Regions from separate parts of the Mesorhizobium sp. M8A.F.Ca.ET.207.01.1.1 genome, predicted to be linked through region 1. Evidence: riboswitches for the same ligand, from Rfam matches in the RefSeq annotation. Region 1 holds a riboswitch; each other region holds the start of a gene.

Evidence for each region. A riboswitch is a leader RNA that binds a small molecule or an ion and turns the genes downstream of it on or off. The one in region 1 is predicted to bind thiamine pyrophosphate.
Region 2: linked by a shared signal. The riboswitch ahead of thiC (phosphomethylpyrimidine synthase ThiC) and the one ahead of EN850_RS15005 (YkoF family thiamine/hydroxymethylpyrimidine-binding protein) in region 1 are both predicted to bind thiamine pyrophosphate.
Region 3: linked by a shared signal. The riboswitch ahead of thiC (phosphomethylpyrimidine synthase ThiC) and the one ahead of EN850_RS15005 (YkoF family thiamine/hydroxymethylpyrimidine-binding protein) in region 1 are both predicted to bind thiamine pyrophosphate.
Region 4: linked by a shared signal. The riboswitch ahead of thiB (thiamine ABC transporter substrate binding subunit) and the one ahead of EN850_RS15005 (YkoF family thiamine/hydroxymethylpyrimidine-binding protein) in region 1 are both predicted to bind thiamine pyrophosphate.

What each region holds. Positions count from the first base shown of each region.
Region 1 covers NZ_SRUS01000004.1:534,558-539,260, forward strand. Annotated here, with positions in the region: gene EN850_RS14985 (glycosyltransferase family 39 protein) at 1-670, shown strand, start outside; gene msrA (peptide-methionine (S)-S-oxide reductase MsrA) at 847-1,365, shown strand; gene EN850_RS15000 (formyltransferase family protein) at 1,716-2,750, shown strand; TPP riboswitch at 3,060-3,173, shown strand; gene EN850_RS15005 (YkoF family thiamine/hydroxymethylpyrimidine-binding protein) at 3,164-3,772, shown strand; gene EN850_RS15010 (ABC transporter permease) at 3,812-4,630, shown strand; gene EN850_RS15015 (ABC transporter ATP-binding protein) at 4,627-4,703, shown strand, end outside.
Region 2 covers NZ_SRUS01000014.1:84,827-89,529, reverse strand. Annotated here, with positions in the region: gene EN850_RS30345 (metallophosphoesterase) at 1-1,164, opposite strand, end outside; gene EN850_RS30340 (hypothetical protein) at 1,656-1,919, shown strand; TPP riboswitch at 2,237-2,353, shown strand; gene thiC (phosphomethylpyrimidine synthase ThiC) at 2,457-4,292, shown strand; gene thiO (glycine oxidase ThiO) at 4,289-4,703, shown strand, end outside.
Region 3 covers NZ_SRUS01000012.1:4,248-8,950, forward strand. Annotated here, with positions in the region: gene EN850_RS28030 (L-aspartate oxidase) at 1-662, shown strand, start outside; gene nadC (carboxylating nicotinate-nucleotide diphosphorylase) at 662-1,528, shown strand; partial or broken gene EN850_RS37300 (biotin synthase) at 1,677-1,778, shown strand; gene panD (aspartate 1-decarboxylase) at 1,894-2,346, shown strand; TPP riboswitch at 2,455-2,571, shown strand; gene thiC (phosphomethylpyrimidine synthase ThiC) at 2,677-4,512, shown strand; gene thiO (glycine oxidase ThiO) at 4,509-4,703, shown strand, end outside.
Region 4 covers NZ_SRUS01000009.1:180,963-185,665, reverse strand. Annotated here, with positions in the region: gene EN850_RS25325 (ABC-F family ATP-binding cassette domain-containing protein) at 1-1,139, opposite strand, end outside; gene EN850_RS25320 (thiamine diphosphokinase) at 1,141-1,785, opposite strand; TPP riboswitch at 1,872-1,986, shown strand; gene thiB (thiamine ABC transporter substrate binding subunit) at 2,030-3,028, shown strand; gene thiP (thiamine/thiamine pyrophosphate ABC transporter permease) at 3,253-4,703, shown strand, end outside.

The DNA of each region.
Region 1 (4,703 bases):
GCGCGGTAAGCTGGTCTATCTCACCTGGATGGGACTTGGGCCGGCGACGCTGATCATGGTCGCCTCTTTGTTCACCGGCACCGGCGAGGCCTGGGGCGCGCCGATGTACAATCTCGTCGGCGTCGTCGCGCTCGCCTTTCTCGGTCACCGGCTCGGTGCCCCCGAGATGCGAAGGTTGGCGATCTGCGCCTTCATCTGCATCGTGGCCATGTCGGGGGCCTATGCGGCCATCCGCTGGACGGATTGCAATGTGCGCGGGCGGATGGACGCCGTCTGCTGGCCGGCGCGGCCGATCTCGGACGAGGCCGAGGCGGTGTGGCACGCCGCGGTGCCCGGCCGGCTCGACATTGTCGGCGGCGATACCAATCTTGCCATGCTGGCGGGCCTCAACGCCTATGACAAGCCGTCGATCTTCACCGATCTCGATATGCGGTTCGCACCCTGGATCACGAGGCAGCGGTTGCGCGACCATGGCATGCTGATGGTTTGGTCGGGTCCTCACGTGCCGTCGCAGCTGCGGGCATGGTTGGACAACGTTCCGGTCAAGACCGTTCTTTTCAACTGGTCGCGCGAGGCGCCGCCTGTGGCGATCAGTTTTGCGGCCATTCCGCCTGGTATCCGATATCTGCCGGTCGCCGCCAGCAGCCGGACTCGGCATCCGCGCATCTAAGGTTTCCCCGTTCCTTAGGGGGCGCCTTTCACCGGTATAGCCGAATGGCCCGCTCGTCCGACTGGACGAAGCAGGCGACAATGCCCATTTATGGGACTATCCAAATTTGTTGTCGCGCAATTCCCCGGGGAACGCCGCTACAGTTTTCCCGGAATTGCCTTTTGAGGAGACGTTACATGGCGACTTCGAGCGAACGTGCAGTGCTTGCCGGCGGCTGTTTCTGGGGCATGCAGGATCTGATCCGGCGCATGCCGGGCGTCCTCGCCACGCGTGTCGGCTACAGCGGCGGCGACGTGCCGAATGCCACCTATCGCAATCATGGCACGCATGCCGAAGCCATCGAGATCAGCTTCGATCCGGCGAAAATCAGCTTCCGCCAGCTTCTGGAATTCTTCTTCCAGATCCACGATCCGACGACGCGCAACCGCCAGGGCAACGATGTCGGCATGAGCTATCGCTCGGCAATCTACTACACCAGTGAGGAGCAGAAGCGTGTGGCGGAGGACACCATCGCCGATGTCGATGCCTCTGGCCTGTGGCCCGGCAAGGTTGTCACCGAGCTCGCTCCAGCCGGAGCGTTCTGGGAGGCCGAGCCCGAGCACCAGGATTATCTGGAGAAGTATCCGAACGGCTACACCTGCCATTTCGTCAGGCCGGGTTGGAAACTGCCGGTTCGTGAAAAGGCCGTTTCATAAGGCTCGCGGATCAGTCTTTGCGGCAGTGGGTTTAAGCGCCCGCCGATTGCCGCGAGGCCATATCAATAGCGGCTGTCAGCCCCGCCCGGCGGTTGACAGTCCGCGGCACTGCTGACCAACTGCGCGGGTTGATTGATTTCAGGGGGAGCATGAGGAAACTCTACGAAAAACCTGTGTTGGTGAAGCGGGAAAGGCTCTCAAGTGTCGCCGCGGCAGGACCGCTTTCTCCCAAACCAGGCTGACGGCTCGGCCGGTCTTTTGGTAGTGACTGGACCGGTTCGTTACGGTGCTCGGATTGCCGGGCGATGTCTTGCCCCGCCGGATTTGAAAAGATGATTTCTTTCGAGCCTGTGGCCGGCGCCCGGCAGCTCAATGCAGTTTTCATCCTGGATGTTTCTGCTTACACCGGGCCCCTGCTTTCCGGGTGGGTGGAGGCGGGAAACCGTATTGGCGCGATCATCGTGCCTGGCTTTCAGCGCCCATCCAGAGGCTTCAGCATTGGCAATTTTCGGCGCCGGCTGAGGCGCCAGCTTCTGCTCAGGCGCTATCTCGGCAACACACCGGTGAAGTTGATCGAATTCGGCCGGCCTTACGACTGGGACGAGCTTGGCCGGCAATTGCCTGACGTCGCCGCGGATGTACTGATCTGCTACGCTTTCCCGACCCTGATCCCACAACAACTGCTCAGCCTCTTTCCCAAGGGCGGGCTTAATTTTCATCCAGCGCTGCTGCCCAACTACCGGGGTCCGCATCCTCTCCATCGCCTGGTCGCGGACGGCCAGCATGCCGTCCATGGCGGCGTGACATTGCACAAGATGTCCGCCAATTTCGATGACGGTGACATCCTCGGACAGGTGCCGTTCTGCGAAGCACACTGGGCAACGCGGCGGGATGTGGCCGACAGCGTGGCGACCGCGATGCGCGCGTTGGTGCGCGAGGTGGCGCCAGCCTATTGCGAGGATTTGGTGTCCGGGACGCGGCAGCCAACCGGTGATTTCGTCTGGGCGCGACTTGAGCGGAACCACATGGCGATTTCATCCGACATGTCGATCGAGCACGTTGCCCGATTGTGGCACGTCCTGGGCGGCAATCCCGGTATCTATCTGGACGTTGCCGGCCGCGAGGTCCGGTTGGCCTTTCAGATCGCGCGACTGGGTCCGGCAATTGGAAAGAGGCCGGTCAGGCGATGGGGGAGGGTGGAGTTCGATCTTGCCAATGGCCGGGTTCGATACCTCACCTATGGCCGCCTGCTCAAACGGTTGATGAAAATCCACGCCGCATTCGCACGGCCAAAAGCCGGAAAACCGTGCCCCGAAATAAGAGTGTTTGGCAAAGTAGCCAGCGAATCGGCGCCAGAGGTACCGCCGGCCGGTCGTGGCGGATAGTGAAGCCAATGCGCATGGCGGAACTTGCGTCCGCGCTTTTCCTGCTGCGAAAACTACTTACCGCAGTTCTTGTCGTTCACGGTCGGCGCGGTCGCCCTGCCATTGGCATCCGTCCGCGTGCTGGTCGGGCAATTCTGGTCCGCGTTGGAATTTCATGTCGCCCGGCGTGATGGTCGGGCTGTTGGCTGCGCCCGGATCGAGACAAATTCCGGGCCGTCAACACCCGGTTGCGCCTGCGCTGGCGCAATGCTTTTGGCGCAGCTTGCTGAAAAAACAGCTTCCCCAACCGATCGAATGGTGCTTTAACGCCGCCATCCACAGGGGTGCTCCGTACGGTCGGGGCTGAGACGGGGGCGGCAAGCCCACAGACCCTAGAAGCTGATCTGGGTAATACCAGCGGAGCGAGGCGGGCGATGTTTTCAGGCGCACAGGTTTCCCTATATCCCATGGCCGACGATTTTGTCGGCGTCATCCTGGGTGCGCTCGGCGCGCTCGATCCGTATCGCGACAAGCTCAGGATCGAGACCGACGACATCTCGACCTTGCTGGTCGGGCCCCCCGAGGTGCTATTCCCGGCGCTGCGCGACCTTTTCGTGGCTGCGTCTGGCAGCGGTAAGCATTGCGTGCTGTCGGCGACCATTTCGCGTGGTTGCCCAGGTGAGCCGGACGATCCGATCTGCCGCTCCGACACGTTTGGCGGCCCTGCCGGGCCACTCGGCCCGCGCAAGCAAGCCGCCATTTCCGCCGTGCGCGGCGCGCCCGCCACTGGGCAGCCAGCGGCGGCGCAGTTCTCGCTCTATGTGATGGGCACGGACGACCACATGGACGAGATCTATGGCTGCATCGATTTCCTGAAGCAGTCCGGCGTCTACGATCGCTCCAAGAATTTCTGCACCAAGCTGCGCGGCGATGCCGGCGCGATCTTCTCGGCGCTCGACGAAGCCTTCTGCCGCTTCGGACCAGGCGCCGGCCACGTAACCCTCGACGTCACGGTTTCGGCCAACAGTCCCACTGCCGTTTGAACCGTTCGCGCCGACGCGCGCCGTCAAGGTCATCCTCTCGTGGCTTCATCGTCGTTCAACCCGCGTCAACTCGCGGGCTTCCTCGCCCAGGCGGCGCCGGCCGTGATATCGATCGGCCTGGTGCTCGTGGCGTGGGAACTCTACGCAAACCATTCCGGCATCAAGCCGACGGTTCTGCCGGCACCCTCGCGCGTCTTCGAACAGGCGATGCTCAATCGTGACGCGCTGCTCGACAACGCCATTCCCACCATCCGCGCCACGCTGATCGGTTTTGCCTGCTCGCTCAGCGCCGCCTTCGCGCTGTCGATGCTGGTCGACTTCTTCCAGCCTTTGCGGCGCGCGCTGTTTCCTGTCTTCATAGTCAGCCAGACCTTGCCGCTGGTCGCCATCGCGCCATTGGTGGTGCTGTGGTTCGGCTTCGGGCTGACGCCCAAGATCATGCTGGTGGCACTGGTCACCTTCTTCCCGATGCTGGTGGCCCTGGTGCAGGGCTACGAGGCTACCGAGGTCGAGATCGGGCAGATGCTGCGCGCCATGGGAGCAGGGCGCTGGCGGGTCTTCATCCTGGCACGGTTGCCTTCGGCGCTGCCTTATTTCTTCGCTGGCCTCAGGATCTCCATCACCTATGCCGTCGTCGGCGCCATCTTCGCCGAATATGCGGGCGCGGCCAAAGGGCTGGGCATCTACATGCTCAACGCCAAAAACAATTTCCGTCCCGACCTGGTGCTCGCCGCCGTCGGCGTCAGCGCGGCCCTTACCCTCGTCCTGTTCGGGCTGACGGTGGTGGTGCAGCGACTTGCCATGCCATGGGAAAGAGCCGCTGGCAGGCAAGCCGCCGGAAAAGGCCCGCAAGCATGAGCCGGCTCGAATTGCGGCATATACGCAAGGCCTTTGGCGGGCTCGAAGTGCTCGCCGACATTTCGCTGCGCGT
Region 2 (4,703 bases), on a different contig from region 1:
GGTGGCATGGTCGCGCAGTCGGCGCAGCAGGTCAAACGTGTCGTTGTTCAGAAAGGCCTTGCCGTTGGACATGGTCGAAATAAAGCAATGTTCGCCTTCCATGACCGTCCCGTCGGCGACATTGGTGCGGTAGGGTATAAGTCGGATGCCGACGAGCTCTCCCTGATCGGTCGTGAAGAAGACGAGCTCATTGAAACCTGACTGTATCTCTGGTGCTGAGATGCAGATCAATTTGCCGTCCGGAAACCTTGGATCGTTGACGATCTCGACCGGATCAGCATGTATGTGTCCATGCAGGTAGACGATAGGCTTGTTGCCCTGCAGCAGCTGAGTTCTGACAAATCCGCTGTTGAGCATCTCCGCGTATGGCGTAATGCGCGGAGTCTTTTGTGGCAGCAGATTGTGATGGCCGATCATGATGCCGTAACGCATGTCGGGCTGCTGGAGCAATTCCTGTAGGCCTGCAAGCATCTCACGCGAGATGTATGGCGTGTCCATCTGACCGTAATACTCGTCGTCGGACGCCTCCTTGTCTGGATCGCTGGGAGGTGTCGCGGGCGAATGTCCCGAGATGTCCGGCGAGCCGAGATCTACAGGCTCTGTAGAAGGACTGAGTGCCTCGAGACGATCACGAAGGAACGCGGGAAGGTTTTGAAGCTCCCAACTGCCTATCGCTGTGTTGACGAGGATGAAGTTTGCGCCTGCGGATCCTGTCGGAAGTCTGAAGTGCACGGGTTGGTCCACGGGAACGGTCTGCCAACCCAAGCGGGCGGCTAAACTCGCCATTTCGCTGAATTTCTCAGTCGGTCCAAGTTCGCGCGCGTCATCACGGTTCACATCGTGATTTCCCGGTACGAATATCAACGGAAGCGCCTTTGAACTGCGTCCCTGTGCGCGGCAGAGCAACGTGAAATGCTGGAATGCCGAAGCAATGAAGGTCTTGTCGCCACGGCTCGTGAAATCCCCCATGAAGGCGATCGTATCCAAGGGCTTCGAAGTCGTCAGCCGCCGAAGTTTCGTCAAGACGGCACGCAGCGAAGACGCGCGTAGCTTCTGCGTTATTTTCGGAGCGAACTTGCTATCCTTGGCATCGATGTTGCTAGAGGAAGGATGCCAGTCCGGATAGTGAATATCGCCTACTTGAAGGATTCGCACCCGCCGCATAACTCGCCCCCCTGCCGAGAGCCATAGACTAATCCGTTCGCTTTTGCCAAGCGCGAACGATCATCCGCAGTGTCCTTAACGAGGTAGCCTGCACTTTTCGAGAATTGCCACGGCGGCTATTTTTCGGCTGTGAAGCACACGAGACCCGTGACGTGAGACCCAGTTGCTCAATGCCCAGTTGCTCAATGAGCTTTCTTACGAATAAGGGAGAATTTCCGCGGCCGGACTATCTCTGAGCGAGCGTGCATGACTGCCAACGGAAGGTCTTGCACGCACCCTTGCGATCTTGAGCAATGGTCGCCATGACTTTCTTCTTGCAGGCTTTTGAGTGGCCCAGCCTGCGATCACCAGACCCCACCGATTCTAAAGAGCGTGGCAGATGGGATAGTCGAGGTTGCCCGTGCACAGTCACGCTCAGGGCTTGCGCCGCCCAGAGGACACGCTGAAAAGGCAGATTGGGGCGCAAGCACGCCATTCACGAGAGGTTCGACATGAAGACCATGCAAGAAAAAGACATTCCGGCATTCGTACAAGCAGTTGTGGACGCCGGCTGCAAAATTTGCGCGATTGGCAACTTGGGATACGTCTTTGGCGATGCTGATTTCACGCCAGCGCAACGGAGGGCCGTCGAGCCACAGCTGCGTAGGATTGCTGAAATCTACGGCGAACGCGATCATCTCATGAACGAGATAGCTGTATATCTGCGGTCGATCGGACGCCATGTCGAGGTTGAGCCGAAGACAGGTATTTCCTGATGGCCGTGATCGCGAGAAGCCGTCTTCCAACCTCTGAATCCTAAAGGAGGTGACCCCCAAGGCCGTTCGTCACCTTCGACCAGAATAACCACATCCGTGACCGCCTGAGCTACTTGGTCGATACGCGCACATGGCCAATACAGTTTCTCCATCCTTCACGAAGCGAATGAGGCTTTGGCCATTCAGCCCCGGTCTACGGGGCGTGACTTGTCCCCGATGCATGCGCGAGCTCTCCGCCCGGCTGGCCGCCGGTCGTCGCCACCGGCCGAAGGCGCCCGAATGCGCTTGACAAGATAGCGTCAGCCCGTTCAACCTAAGGCATTCACCAGGGGAGTCCCGGCAAGGGGCTGAGATACTGCTGGCTTTCGCGGCGCAGTGACCCGTTGAACCTGATCCAGTTCATACTGGCGTAGGGACGGTGCAAGCGCTTTGCGGGAGTTTACGCCCGAGGTCCTGTTGCAGCAGGTCTACAGAAGCGTCTTTTCATCCTTCCGGCACAGAACTGGGTCTCCAATGCATGAGCAAAGGAGCCTCACGATGAATGCCCTCACCCCCGCCGTATCGACGGGACCACTGCCCGCCTCGCGGAAAATCCACAAGCCCGGCGTCCTCTACCCGCAGATCAGGGTGCCGATGCGCGAGATTTCCGTCCATCCGACGGCCGGCGAACCGCCCGTCACCGTCTACGATCCGTCCGGCCCCTACACCGATCCATCAGTCGAAACCAGCATCGAAAAAGGCCTTGCCCGGCTTCGCCACGAATGGGTCACGGCGCGTGGCGATGTCGAAGCCTATGACGGCCGCCACGTCCGGCCGGAAGACAATGGATTCGCCACCGGCGAGCGCCTGACACCGGAATTTCCGATACGCAATCGGCCGCTCAAGGCCAAGCAGGGCAAGGCGGTGACCCAACTTGCCTATGCGCGCGCCGGCATCATCACGCCAGAAATGGAGTTCGTAGCCATCCGCGAGAATCTCGGCCGCGAGGTGATGCGCGGCAAGCTGCAACGCGACGGCGAAGCCTTCGGCGCGGCGATCCCAGATTTCGTCACACCCGAATTCGTGCGCGACGAGGTGGCGCGCGGGCGCGCAATCATTCCCGCCAACATCAATCATCCCGAGAGCGAGCCGATGATCATCGGTCGCAATTTTCTGGTCAAGATCAACGCCAACATCGGTAACTCGGCTGTCACATCGTCGATGGCCGAAGAGGTCGAAAAAATGGTCTGGGCTATCCGCTGGGGCGCGGACACGGTGATGGACCTGTCGACCGGCCGCAACATCCACAACATCCGCGACTGGATCGTGCGCAATGCGCCGGTGCCGATCGGTACGGTGCCGCTCTATCAGGCGCTGGAAAAGGTCAACGGCATCGCCGAGGATCTGAACTGGGAGGTCTACCGCGACACGCTGATCGAGCAGGCCGAGCAAGGCGTCGACTATTTCACCATCCACGCCGGCGTGCGGCTGCACTACATCCCGCTGACCGTCGACCGGGTCACGGGCATCGTCTCGCGCGGCGGCTCGATCATGGCCAAATGGTGCCTGCACCATCACCGGGAGAGCTTCCTCTACGAGCATTTCGAGGAGATCTGCGACATCGCCAGAGCCTATGACGTCTCCTTCTCGCTCGGCGACGGCCTTCGTCCCGGTTCAATCGCCGATGCGAACGACGCGGCGCAATTCGCCGAACTGGAAACACTTGGAGAACTCACCAAGATTGCCTGGGCAAAGGACTGCCAGGTGATGATCGAAGGCCCGGGCCATGTCCCCATGCACAAGATCAAGCAGAACATGGACAAGCAGCTCGCAGTGTGCGGTGAGGCGCCGTTCTACACGTTGGGGCCGCTGACGACCGACATCGCGCCGGGCTATGACCACATCACCTCAGGGATAGGTGCCGCCATGATAGGCTGGTTCGGCACCGCAATGCTTTGCTACGTCACGCCGAAAGAGCATCTCGGCCTTCCCGACCGCAACGACGTCAAGATTGGCGTGATCACCTACAAGATAGCCGCCCATGCAGCCGATCTGGCGAAGGGCCATCCGGCAGCGAAAACCAGGGATGATGCCCTTTCGCGCGCGCGCTTCGAGTTCCGCTGGGAGGACCAGTTCAACCTGTCGCTCGACCCCGAAACCGCACGGTCCTTCCACGACCAGACCTTGCCCAAGGAGGCGCACAAGCTGGCACATTTTTGTTCGATGTGCGGGCCGAAATTCTGCTCCATGCGCATTTCCCACGACATCCGTGCCGAGGCCCAGAAGGAAGGCATGGCGGCAATGGCGGCAAAATACCGGGAGGGCGGCGATCTCTACATGCAGGCGGACGAGACTGGCGTACCGGTCGTGCCAGAGGCTCCCAAACCATCATGAGGGTGCTCGTCAAAGGGGCCGGCGTTGCCGGCCTCACCGTCGCTTTCGAACTCGCCGCCCGCGGCGCGACGGTCACCGTCGCCGAGATGCGGCATGGCCTTGGTGGCAACGCGTCGTGGTTCGCCGGCGGCATGCTGGCGCCATGGTGCGAGCGCGAAAGCGCGGAGCAGCCGGTGCTGGATCTCGGACGCGATGCTGCCGACTGGTGGGATGCGGTGCTGTCGGGTCAGGTGACACGGGCCGGGACATTGGTCGTGGCCGCGCCGCGTGATGCCGGTGAGCTTGACCGGTTCGCCAGTCGCACGTCAGGGCATCGGCGCGTCGATGAAAACGAAATTGCGCTCCTGGAACCCGACCTCGCCGGCCGCTTCCGGCGTGGATTGCTCTTCCCCGACGAGGCTCACCTCGACC
Region 3 (4,703 bases), on a different contig from region 1:
GCGTCTTCCTCGACGTCCGCGAGAAGCCAGGCACGATGTTCGCGCAGCAATTTCTGACAATCGCATCAGCCTGCGGCAAGGCCGGCATCGATCCGGCGCGAGACCTCATTCCCATCCGGCCGGCCCAGCATTACCACATGGGTGGTGTCGCCGTGGATCTGGCCGGGCGAACATCGGTTCCTGGACTTTGGGCATGCGGCGAAGTCGCGTCGACCGGGCTGCACGGCGCCAACCGGCTCGCCAGCAACTCGCTGACCGAGGCCGTCGTTTGCGCGCGCTGGGTTGCCGAAAGCGTCGCTGGTGCACCGGACGGCGGTGGGAAGCCAGCGATGGCAGCTAACCTGCCCGCGCCGGATCCGAGGCCTGTGCGCCCTCTCCTGTCACATGCCCTTGGCGTCACGCGGGATGGCGAAGGTTTGAAAGAGGCTGCGCGCGCCTTGTTGCTGCTGTTGCATCGGCACGACACAGCGTCCGATCCCGCCGCCGTAGGGCTGATGATCGCGGTTGCCGCCTTGCTGCGCCGCGAAAGCCGTGGCGCTCACTACCGGAACGACTTTCCCCATCAAGCGGCCGTCGCCCGCCGCTCCGAAATCAGGCTCGACGCGGCCATGTTTGCGGCGCGGGAACTCGGCAACTCTCCAATGCTCGAAAGCGTCGCTTGATGAACCTATCCCCCCTTCCAACGATCATGCTCGAGCCTCTGGTGCGGGCAGCTCTGCTCGAGGACCTTGGCAAGGCCGGTGATTTGACCACTGATGCCATCGTACCGAAGGACCATCATGCGACAACGGTGCTGACTGCGCGCGAGGCCGGAACTATAGCCGGTCTCGACCTGGCGATGCTCGCTTTCAGGTTGATCGACCAGGATGTCGAGATGACAGTGGAGCGAGCGGACGGCAGCAACATCGCGCAAGGTGAGACCATCGCATCGGTCAGCGGTCCGGCCCGGGCCATACTCACCGCGGAACGGACGGCGCTCAATTTTCTGTGCCATCTGAGCGGTATCGCCACCGCGACGGCATTGATCGTCGCGGCGGTCCGCGGCCACGGCGCAAGAATCGTCTGCACGCGCAAGACGACGCCTGGATTGCGAGCGGTCGAAAAATATGCCGTGCGCGCCGGTGGCGGCTCCAATCATCGTTTCGGTCTCGACGACGCCATCCTGATTAAGGACAACCACATCGCCATCGCTGGCGGAATTCGCATGGCAATCGAGCGCGCGCGATGCAGCGTCGGCCACCTAGTCAAGATCGAAGTCGAGGTCGATACGCTAGCCCAGTTAGAAGAGGCTATGGCCCTCGCCCCAGACGCCGTCCTGCTCGACAACATGTCTGTCGACGAATTGCGCCAAGCAGTGGCGATGGTTGCCGGCCAGGCGATTACCGAGGCGTCGGGCAGGATAACGCCGGCGACGGCTCCAGCCGTCTCCGCGACCGGTGTCGACCTGATCTCCATCGGCTGGTTGACCCACAGCGCGCCAATCCTCGATATCGGGCTCGACTCCGCGAAATTTGTCCGTCGGGCCTGACAATCGGCGGTCGACCGGACGCTTTTTCGACCCAGCCCGCCAAGTTCAAAGGTGCCTAGGTCGCCCAATGCAAGGGGAACAGGATGGAAATGCACGCAGCGATTTCGGAAAAACCATGCGTGAAGCTCAATCCTTCGACGGCCACCGGATGTGGACCGTGGAAGCTGCTCGGGCGCTGCATGACGCGCCTTTCAACGACCTGCTGTTTCAAGCGCAAACCGTTCACCGCCGGAATTTCGATCCCAACAGGCGGCGGCGGGCGCTGGTCTCAGCGGCGGCGCCCTCGTCGTCGGAATCTAGCGGGGTAACCCGGCCACCCAGAGGATGGCGGGACGATTCATCCATGATGATAGGAAACAGGACCATTGCGAAAACTAGTCGCTGGCAAGCTGCACGGCATCTACGTCACCGAAGCGAACCTCAACTACCATGGATCGATAACGCTGGACCCTGACCACTGCGAAGCAGCCGGGATCCTGCCGATGGAATTTGTGGAGATTTGGAACAAGAATTCCGGTGCGCGGATTTCGACCTATGTCATTTTCGGCGAGCGCGGCTCACGATGCTGCATCCTCAATGGTGCGGCTGCCCGCACCTGCCAGCCAGACGACCAGATCATTGTTTGCAACTCCATATACCTGGACGAAGCGAATATCACCTCGTTGAAGCCGCGGATCATCACCTTCGACCAGGACAATCACATACTCGATCGCCTGAGCTACTCCGTCGATCTTGACGCACATGGGCGTTACAGTTTCTCGATCCTTGACGAGGCGAATGAGCCTTTGGCCATTCCTGCGCTGGTCTCCGGCGCGTGACTTCCTCTCGAGATTTGCCCGTGCTTTGCGCGGGGTTTCATTAGTCGCCGATCACCGCCGCAGGTGGAAATGCGCTTGACAAAGCAGTGTCGGCTCGGTCAATTCGAAAACATTCACCAGGGGAGTCCCGGCAAGGGGCTGAGATACTGCTGGCTATCGCGGCGCAGTGACCCGTTGAACCTGATCCAGTTCATACTGGCGTAGGGACGGTGCAAGCGCTTTGCGGGAGTTTACGCCCGAAGACCTGTTTTCAAGCAGGTCGACCAAAGCGTCTTTTCATCCTTCCGGCACAGAACTGGGTCTCCAATGCATGAGCAAAGGAGCCTCAAGATGAATGCCCTAACCCCAGCCGTCTCAACGGGACCGCTGCCTGCCTCACGGAAAATCCACAAGCCCGGCGTCCTCCATCCGCACATCAAAGTGCCGATGCGCGAAATCTCCGTCCATCCGACAGCGGGCGAGCCGCCCATCACCGTCTACGATCCGTCCGGCCCCTATACCGACCAGACTGTCGAAACCAGCATCGAAAAGGGCCTCGCCCGGCCTCGCCACGAATGGATCACGGCGCGGGGCGATGTCGAAGCCTATGACGGCCGCCATGTGCGGCCGGAAGACAATGGCTTCGTCACGGGTGAGCGCCTGACGCCGGAATTTCCCATTCGCAACCGGCCGCTAAGGGCCAGGGCCGGCAAGGCGGTGACACAGCTTGCCTATGCGCGCGCCGGCATCATCACGCCCGAGATGGAGTTCGTCGCCATCCGCGAAAACCTCGGCCGGGAAATCGCCCGCGGCAAGCTGCAACGCGACGGTGAAAGCTTCGGCGCGGCTATTCCCGATTTCGTCACGCCGGAATTCGTACGCGACGAGGTGGCGCACGGGCGGGCGATCATTCCAGCCAACATCAACCACCCAGAGAGCGAACCGATGATCATCGGGCGCAATTTCCTCGTCAAGATCAACGCCAATATCGGCAATTCCGCTGTCACTTCCTCGATGGCCGAAGAGGTCGAAAAAATGGTCTGGGCGATCCGCTGGGGCGCCGATACGGTGATGGACCTGTCGACCGGCCGCAACATCCACAACATTCGCGACTGGATCCTGCGCAATTCACCGGTGCCGATCGGCACGGTGCCGCTTTACCAGGCGCTCGAGAAGGTCGGCGGCATCGCCGAGGACCTGACCTGGGAGGTGTACCGCGACACGCTGATCGAGCAGGCCGAACAAGGCGTCGACTATTTCACCATCCATGCCGGTGTGCGGCTGCATTACATCCCGCTGACCGTCGACCGGGTCACGGGCATCGTCTCGCGCGGTGGCTCGATCATGGCCAAATGGTGCCTGCACCATCACCGGGAAAGCTTCCTCTATGAGCATTTCGAGGAGATCTGCGACATCTGCCGCGCCTATGACGTATCCTTCTCGCTCGGCGACGGCCTTCGTCCGGGCTCGATCGCCGATGCCAATGATGCGGCGCAATTCGCCGAGCTGGAAACGCTCGGCGAATTGACGCAGATCGCCTGGGCCAAGGATTGCCAGGTGATGATCGAAGGTCCCGGCCATGTGCCGATGCACAAGATCAAGGAGAATATGGACAAGCAGCTCGCTGTCTGCGGCGAGGCGCCCTTCTATACGCTTGGACCACTGACGACCGACATTGCGCCGGGCTATGACCATATCACCTCAGGCATTGGTGCTGCCATGATCGGCTGGTTCGGCACCGCCATGCTCTGCTATGTCACGCCCAAGGAGCATCTCGGCCTTCCCGATCGCAACGACGTCAAGATTGGCGTGATCACCTACAAAATCGCCGCCCATGCCGCCGATCTGGCGAAGGGCCATCCGGCAGCGAAAGTCAGGGATGATGCCCTTTCCCGCGCGCGCTTCGAGTTCCGCTGGGAAGACCAGTTCAACCTGTCGCTCGACCCCGAAACCGCGCGGTCCTTCCACGACCAGACCTTGCCCAAGGAGGCGCACAAGCTGGCGCATTTCTGCTCGATGTGCGGGCCGAAATTCTGCTCCATGCGTATCTCCCACGACATCCGCGCCGAAGCCCAGAAGGAAGGCATGGCGGCGATGGCGGCGAAATACCGCGAGGGCGGCGATCTCTACATGCCGGCTGACGAGACCGGCGTAGCGCTCATGCCAGAGGCGCCGGAGCCATCATGAGGGTGTTGGTCAAAGGGGCCGGCGTCGCCGGCCTCACCGCCGCCTTCGAACTCGCCGCCCGCGGCGCGACGGTCACAGTCGCTGAGATCCGGCAGACCCTTGGCGGCAATGCCTCGTGGTTCGCCGGCGGCATGCTGGCGCCATGGTGCGAGCGTGAAAGCGCCGAGCAGCCGGTGCTGGATCTCGGACGC
Region 4 (4,703 bases), on a different contig from region 1:
TCGCCATTGATGACCAGGTTCTCGCCGCGCCCGTCGGTGAGATATTGCGCCAGCGTCTCCTGCGGGTCGACCGCCTCGCGCTTCTGGTCGAGCGTGGCGATCTCCAGATTCGTGCCGAGCCGTATCGAACCAGCGTCCGGCGTCAATTCGCCGGTCAGCATCTTCAGAAGCGTCGTCTTGCCGGCGCCGTTCGGTCCGACGAGGCCGACGCGGTCGCCGCGCTGGATGCGGGTCGAGAACCCCTTGACGACGGTGAGGTCGCCAAAGCTCTTCTCTATGTTTTTCGCCTCGATCACCAGCTTGCCGGATTCGGCCGCGTCGCTGGCCACCATTGTCGCGGTGCCCTCGGCGCCGCGATGGCCGCGAAAGCGCTGGCGCATGGTCTGCAGTTCGCCGAGACGTCGCATGTTGCGCTTGCGCCGTGCCGTCACGCCGTAGCGCAGCCAGTGCTCCTCGCGCACGATCTGGCGGCCGAGCTTGTGCTGCTCGCGCTCTTCCTCCTCCAGCACGAGGTCGCGCCATTCCTCGAAATGGCCAAAGCCCTTGTCCAACCGGCGGGTCTGGCCACGGTCGAGCCAGACGGTGGCACGCGACACACGCTCGAGGAAGCGGCGGTCGTGCGAGATCACGATGAGCGCCGAGGAAGTCCGGACGAGTTCCTCTTCCAGCCATTCGATCACCGACAGATCAAGATGGTTAGTCGGCTCATCAAGAAGCAGGATGTCGGGCTCCGGCGCCATGACGCGGGCAAGGGCGGCGCGCCTGGCCTCGCCGCCGGACAGGTCTGCCGGACGCTCCTCGCCCGACAGGCCGAGATGCTCCATCAGATAGCTGGCGCGGTAGGGATCGTCGGCCGGGCCGAGCCCGGCCTCGACATAGGCCCGCACATTGGCAAAGCCGTCCATGTCGGGCATTTGCGGCAGATAGCGGACAGTCGCCGAAGGCTGGCGGAACACCTCGCCGTCCTGCGGTTCGATCAGGCCGGCGGCGATCTTGAGCAGCGTCGACTTGCCGGACCCGTTGCGGCCGACCAGCGCGATCTTGTCGCCGGCCGACGCGGTCAGGGCGGCGCCATCGAGCAGCGGCGTGCCGCCAAAAGTCAGTCTTATCCCGTCGAGATTGAGAAGGGGCGGGGCCATGTCAGCTTTCGGGCAATGGATAGGGATGGGCGAGCAGCAGCGCGCGGCCGTGGCCGAGCGCGATGTCGAGGCGGCCCTTGACCTCGTTGGAAATGGTCAGCGACGATCCGAAAACCACCTCGACCTTGTCGAGCGGCCATTTGGCGCCGGTGACGGTCAGGCCGGAGAGTTCGGAAAAGCCGAGAATAGAAAATAGCGTGCCGTCGGCATAATCGAAGCTGGCCCTGCCGTTGAGCAAGGGGACACCCTCCTGGGCGCCGCTGGTCAAAAGCACATCCGTTCCGGCCTCGGCCAGCCGCAGGCCAAGCGCCAGATGCAGAAAGGCGTGATCGGCGCGCTTGCCGCCGAAGGCTCCCGCCAGCACAAGGCGGGTCGCGCCGCGCTCCAGTGCGGCCGCGATCGCCAGTTCGCCGTCGGTCTTGTCCTTTTCCGTCGGGAAGGTTTGCTGGGGCACGGCGGCGAGATGGGCGGGCAGATCGGCCGGAACCGAATCGAAATCACCGACCCACAATTCCGGCACTAGGCCCAGTATCCGCGCATGACCGATGCCGGCGTCGGCGGCGATCACGCGCGAGCCTTCGACCTGGCGGTCGAGCCGGGGCGTGCGGAGGAGATCGCCGCCAAGCAGGATGGTGAATGTGCTCATATCCCGTCGCCTTACCAGCCCGGCACGGGAAACGGAAGGCGGCAAACTCCCACTTGCGTGTCCCACCCGCCGGGCCTATGTGTCGAAACGCTCTAACGGGGTGCCGGACGCGAATTTCGCGGGCCGGCTGAGAGGCAGTCTCGCCAACCCGCTGAACCTGATCCGGTTTGTACCGGCGGAGGGATTAGACGTTTCGGACAGTCCGACGCCTCAATTCCTTTCAACGCAAACGAAGGAGGCGCCGATGCGCACGTTTTTATATTCTCTCATCGCAGCCACGGCGGTGACGCTGTCCGGGCCGGCCTTGGCCAAGGACAAGCTCACGGTCTACACCTATGAGAGCTTCACCGCCGACTGGGGTCCAGGCCCCGTGGTGAAGAAGGAATTCGAGGCCGAATGCGGCTGCGATGTCGAGTTCGTCTCGGTCGCCGACGGCGTGGCGCTGCTCAACCGCGTCAAGCTGGAAGGCGCTTCGACCAAGGCCGACATCGTGCTCGGCCTCGACACCAATCTCACCGCCGATGCCAAGGCCTCCGGCCTGTTCGCGCCGCATGGCGCGGTGAGCGATGTCAACGTGCCGGGCGGCTGGAGCGACGATACTTTTGTTCCCTTCGACTACGGCTATTTCGCCGTCGTCTACGATACGCAAAAGCTGAAGTCGCCGCCGAAAAGCTTGAAGGAGCTGGTCGAGGGCAGCGCCGACGACAAGATCGTCATCCAGGACCCGCGCACCTCGACGCCCGGACTCGGCCTGCTGCTCTGGGTGAAGTCGGTCTATGGCGACAAGGCGCCGGAGGCCTGGGCCAAGCTCAAGACCAAGGTGCTGACCGTGACGCCGGGCTGGAGCGAGGCCTATGGCCTGTTCACCAAGGGCGAGGCGCCGATGGTGCTTTCCTACACCACCTCCCCGGCCTACCATATGGTCGCCGAGAACACCGAGCGTTACCAGGCGGCGTCTTTCGAAGAGGGCGAGTATCTGCAGATCGAGGTCGCCGGCATCACCACGACCGGAGCCAAGAACCCGCTGGCGGAAAAATTCATGGCCTTCATGACCGGACCGAAATTCCAGGACGCCATCCCCGAGACCAACTGGATGTTCCCGGCCGGCAAGACCGACAAGCCGCTCAACCCAGCCTTCGACAAACTGGTCAAGCCGACCAAGACCCTGCTGTTCAGCCCGGACGAGGTCGCGGCCAACCGCAAGGCCTGGGTGGATGAATGGCTGGCGGTGATGAGCAAGTAGTTGGCTGTATGATCCGAAGATGAATGCTCTACGGCGCCCCCCTCTGTCCTGCCGGACATCTCCCCCGCTTGGGGGGAGATTGGCTGTCATCGGCGATTTCGCCAATCGCCAACATTGCAGGAATGAGCTGGGCGCCGGAGCTGCTAATCTCCCCCCTCGTGGAGGAGATGTCCGACGGGACAGAGGGGGGCGCGAAGGAACGCGACGCACGTTAAAGGCCTTTCGTGCAACCCGCGTCTGATCCCCGCATTACCGCCGGCAGCGTAGCGCTGGCGGCGATCGCGCTCTTGATCGGCGGCGCGTTTGCCGGGCTGCTTGTCGAAGGCGCACACGACCTCTCCGGCGCCTGGGCGGCCTTCGACCCTTATCTGTTGCGCGTCGTGCGCTTCACACTCTGGCAGGCGGCCCTGTCAACGCTGCTCTCCGTCGGGCCGGCCCTGTTCGTGGCGCGGGCGCTGTCGCGGCATCCACGGTTTTTCGGCCGCGCCTTCATTCTGCAGCTCTTCGCCGTGCCGTTGGCGCTGCCGGCGATCGTCGCGGCGCTCGGCATTCTGGCGCTTTATGGCCGTGCCGGCTATTTCGCCGGCCTGTTCAACTGGGTTGGCGGCCAGGGCTGGCCGGGCATCTACGGCCTCTCCGGCATTCTCGTCGCCCATGTCTTCTTCAACCTGCCACTGGCCACCCGCCTGTTCCTCGAGGCGCTGCAGACCATCCCCTCCGACCAGTGGCGGCTGGCGAGCCAGCTCGGCATGGCGGCGCGGCCGGCGTTCCGGTTGATCGAATGGCCAACGCTGCGCGCCGCCATGCCCGGCGTCGCCGGGCTCGTTTTCATGCTCTGCATCACATCCTTCACCATCGTGCTGACGCTTGGCGGCGGGCCGGCCGCGACGACGCTCGAAGTCGGCATCTATCAGGCCTTGCGCTTCGATTTCGATCCCGCGAGGGCTGTCGCGCTGACATTGCTGCAGATCGCCTTGACCTTCATCGTGGTGCTGGCGCTGACGCGGCTCGGCGCCAATGTCGTCGGCGACACCAACCTGCCGGTCGCGCCGCGCCGCTATCTCTCCGTCAACGGCACCGAAGCCACACTGAATGCCTTGCTCATCGGATTGGCGCTGCTGTTCGTCGCGGGACCGATGGCGGCGACCGTGATCGCCGGATTGAGCGCCGATCTCGACCGGCTGGCCGGCGAGACCGCTGTCCGGCAGGCGACACTCACCAGCGCCGTGCTCGGCTTCCTTTCGGCGCTGCTTTCGGTGATGCTCTCGTTGGCATTGACAATGGCGCGGCGGGCGCTGGCATCGAACCGCCGCTCCGGCCCAATGACACTGCTCGAACACGCCACCGATACCGGCGCCGGCTTTGTGCTGGTCGTGCCGCCGATCGTCGTCGGCGCCGGTTGGTTCCTTCTGTTGCGCCACGTCGGCGACGTCTTTGCCATCGCCCCGCTCATGGTCGTCACCGTCAACGCTGTCATGGCGATGCCTTTCGCGCTGCGCGCCATCCGCCCCGCCTATGATGCGGCAAGCGAGCGCCACGAACGGCTCTGCGCACAGCTCGGCATTTCCGGCTGGGCAAGGCTGAAGCTGGTCGACTGGCCGTCGCTGCGGCGGCCGCTCGCCACCGCCTTCGCGTTCGCCATGGCGCTGTCGCTTGGCGATCTCGGCGTCATCGC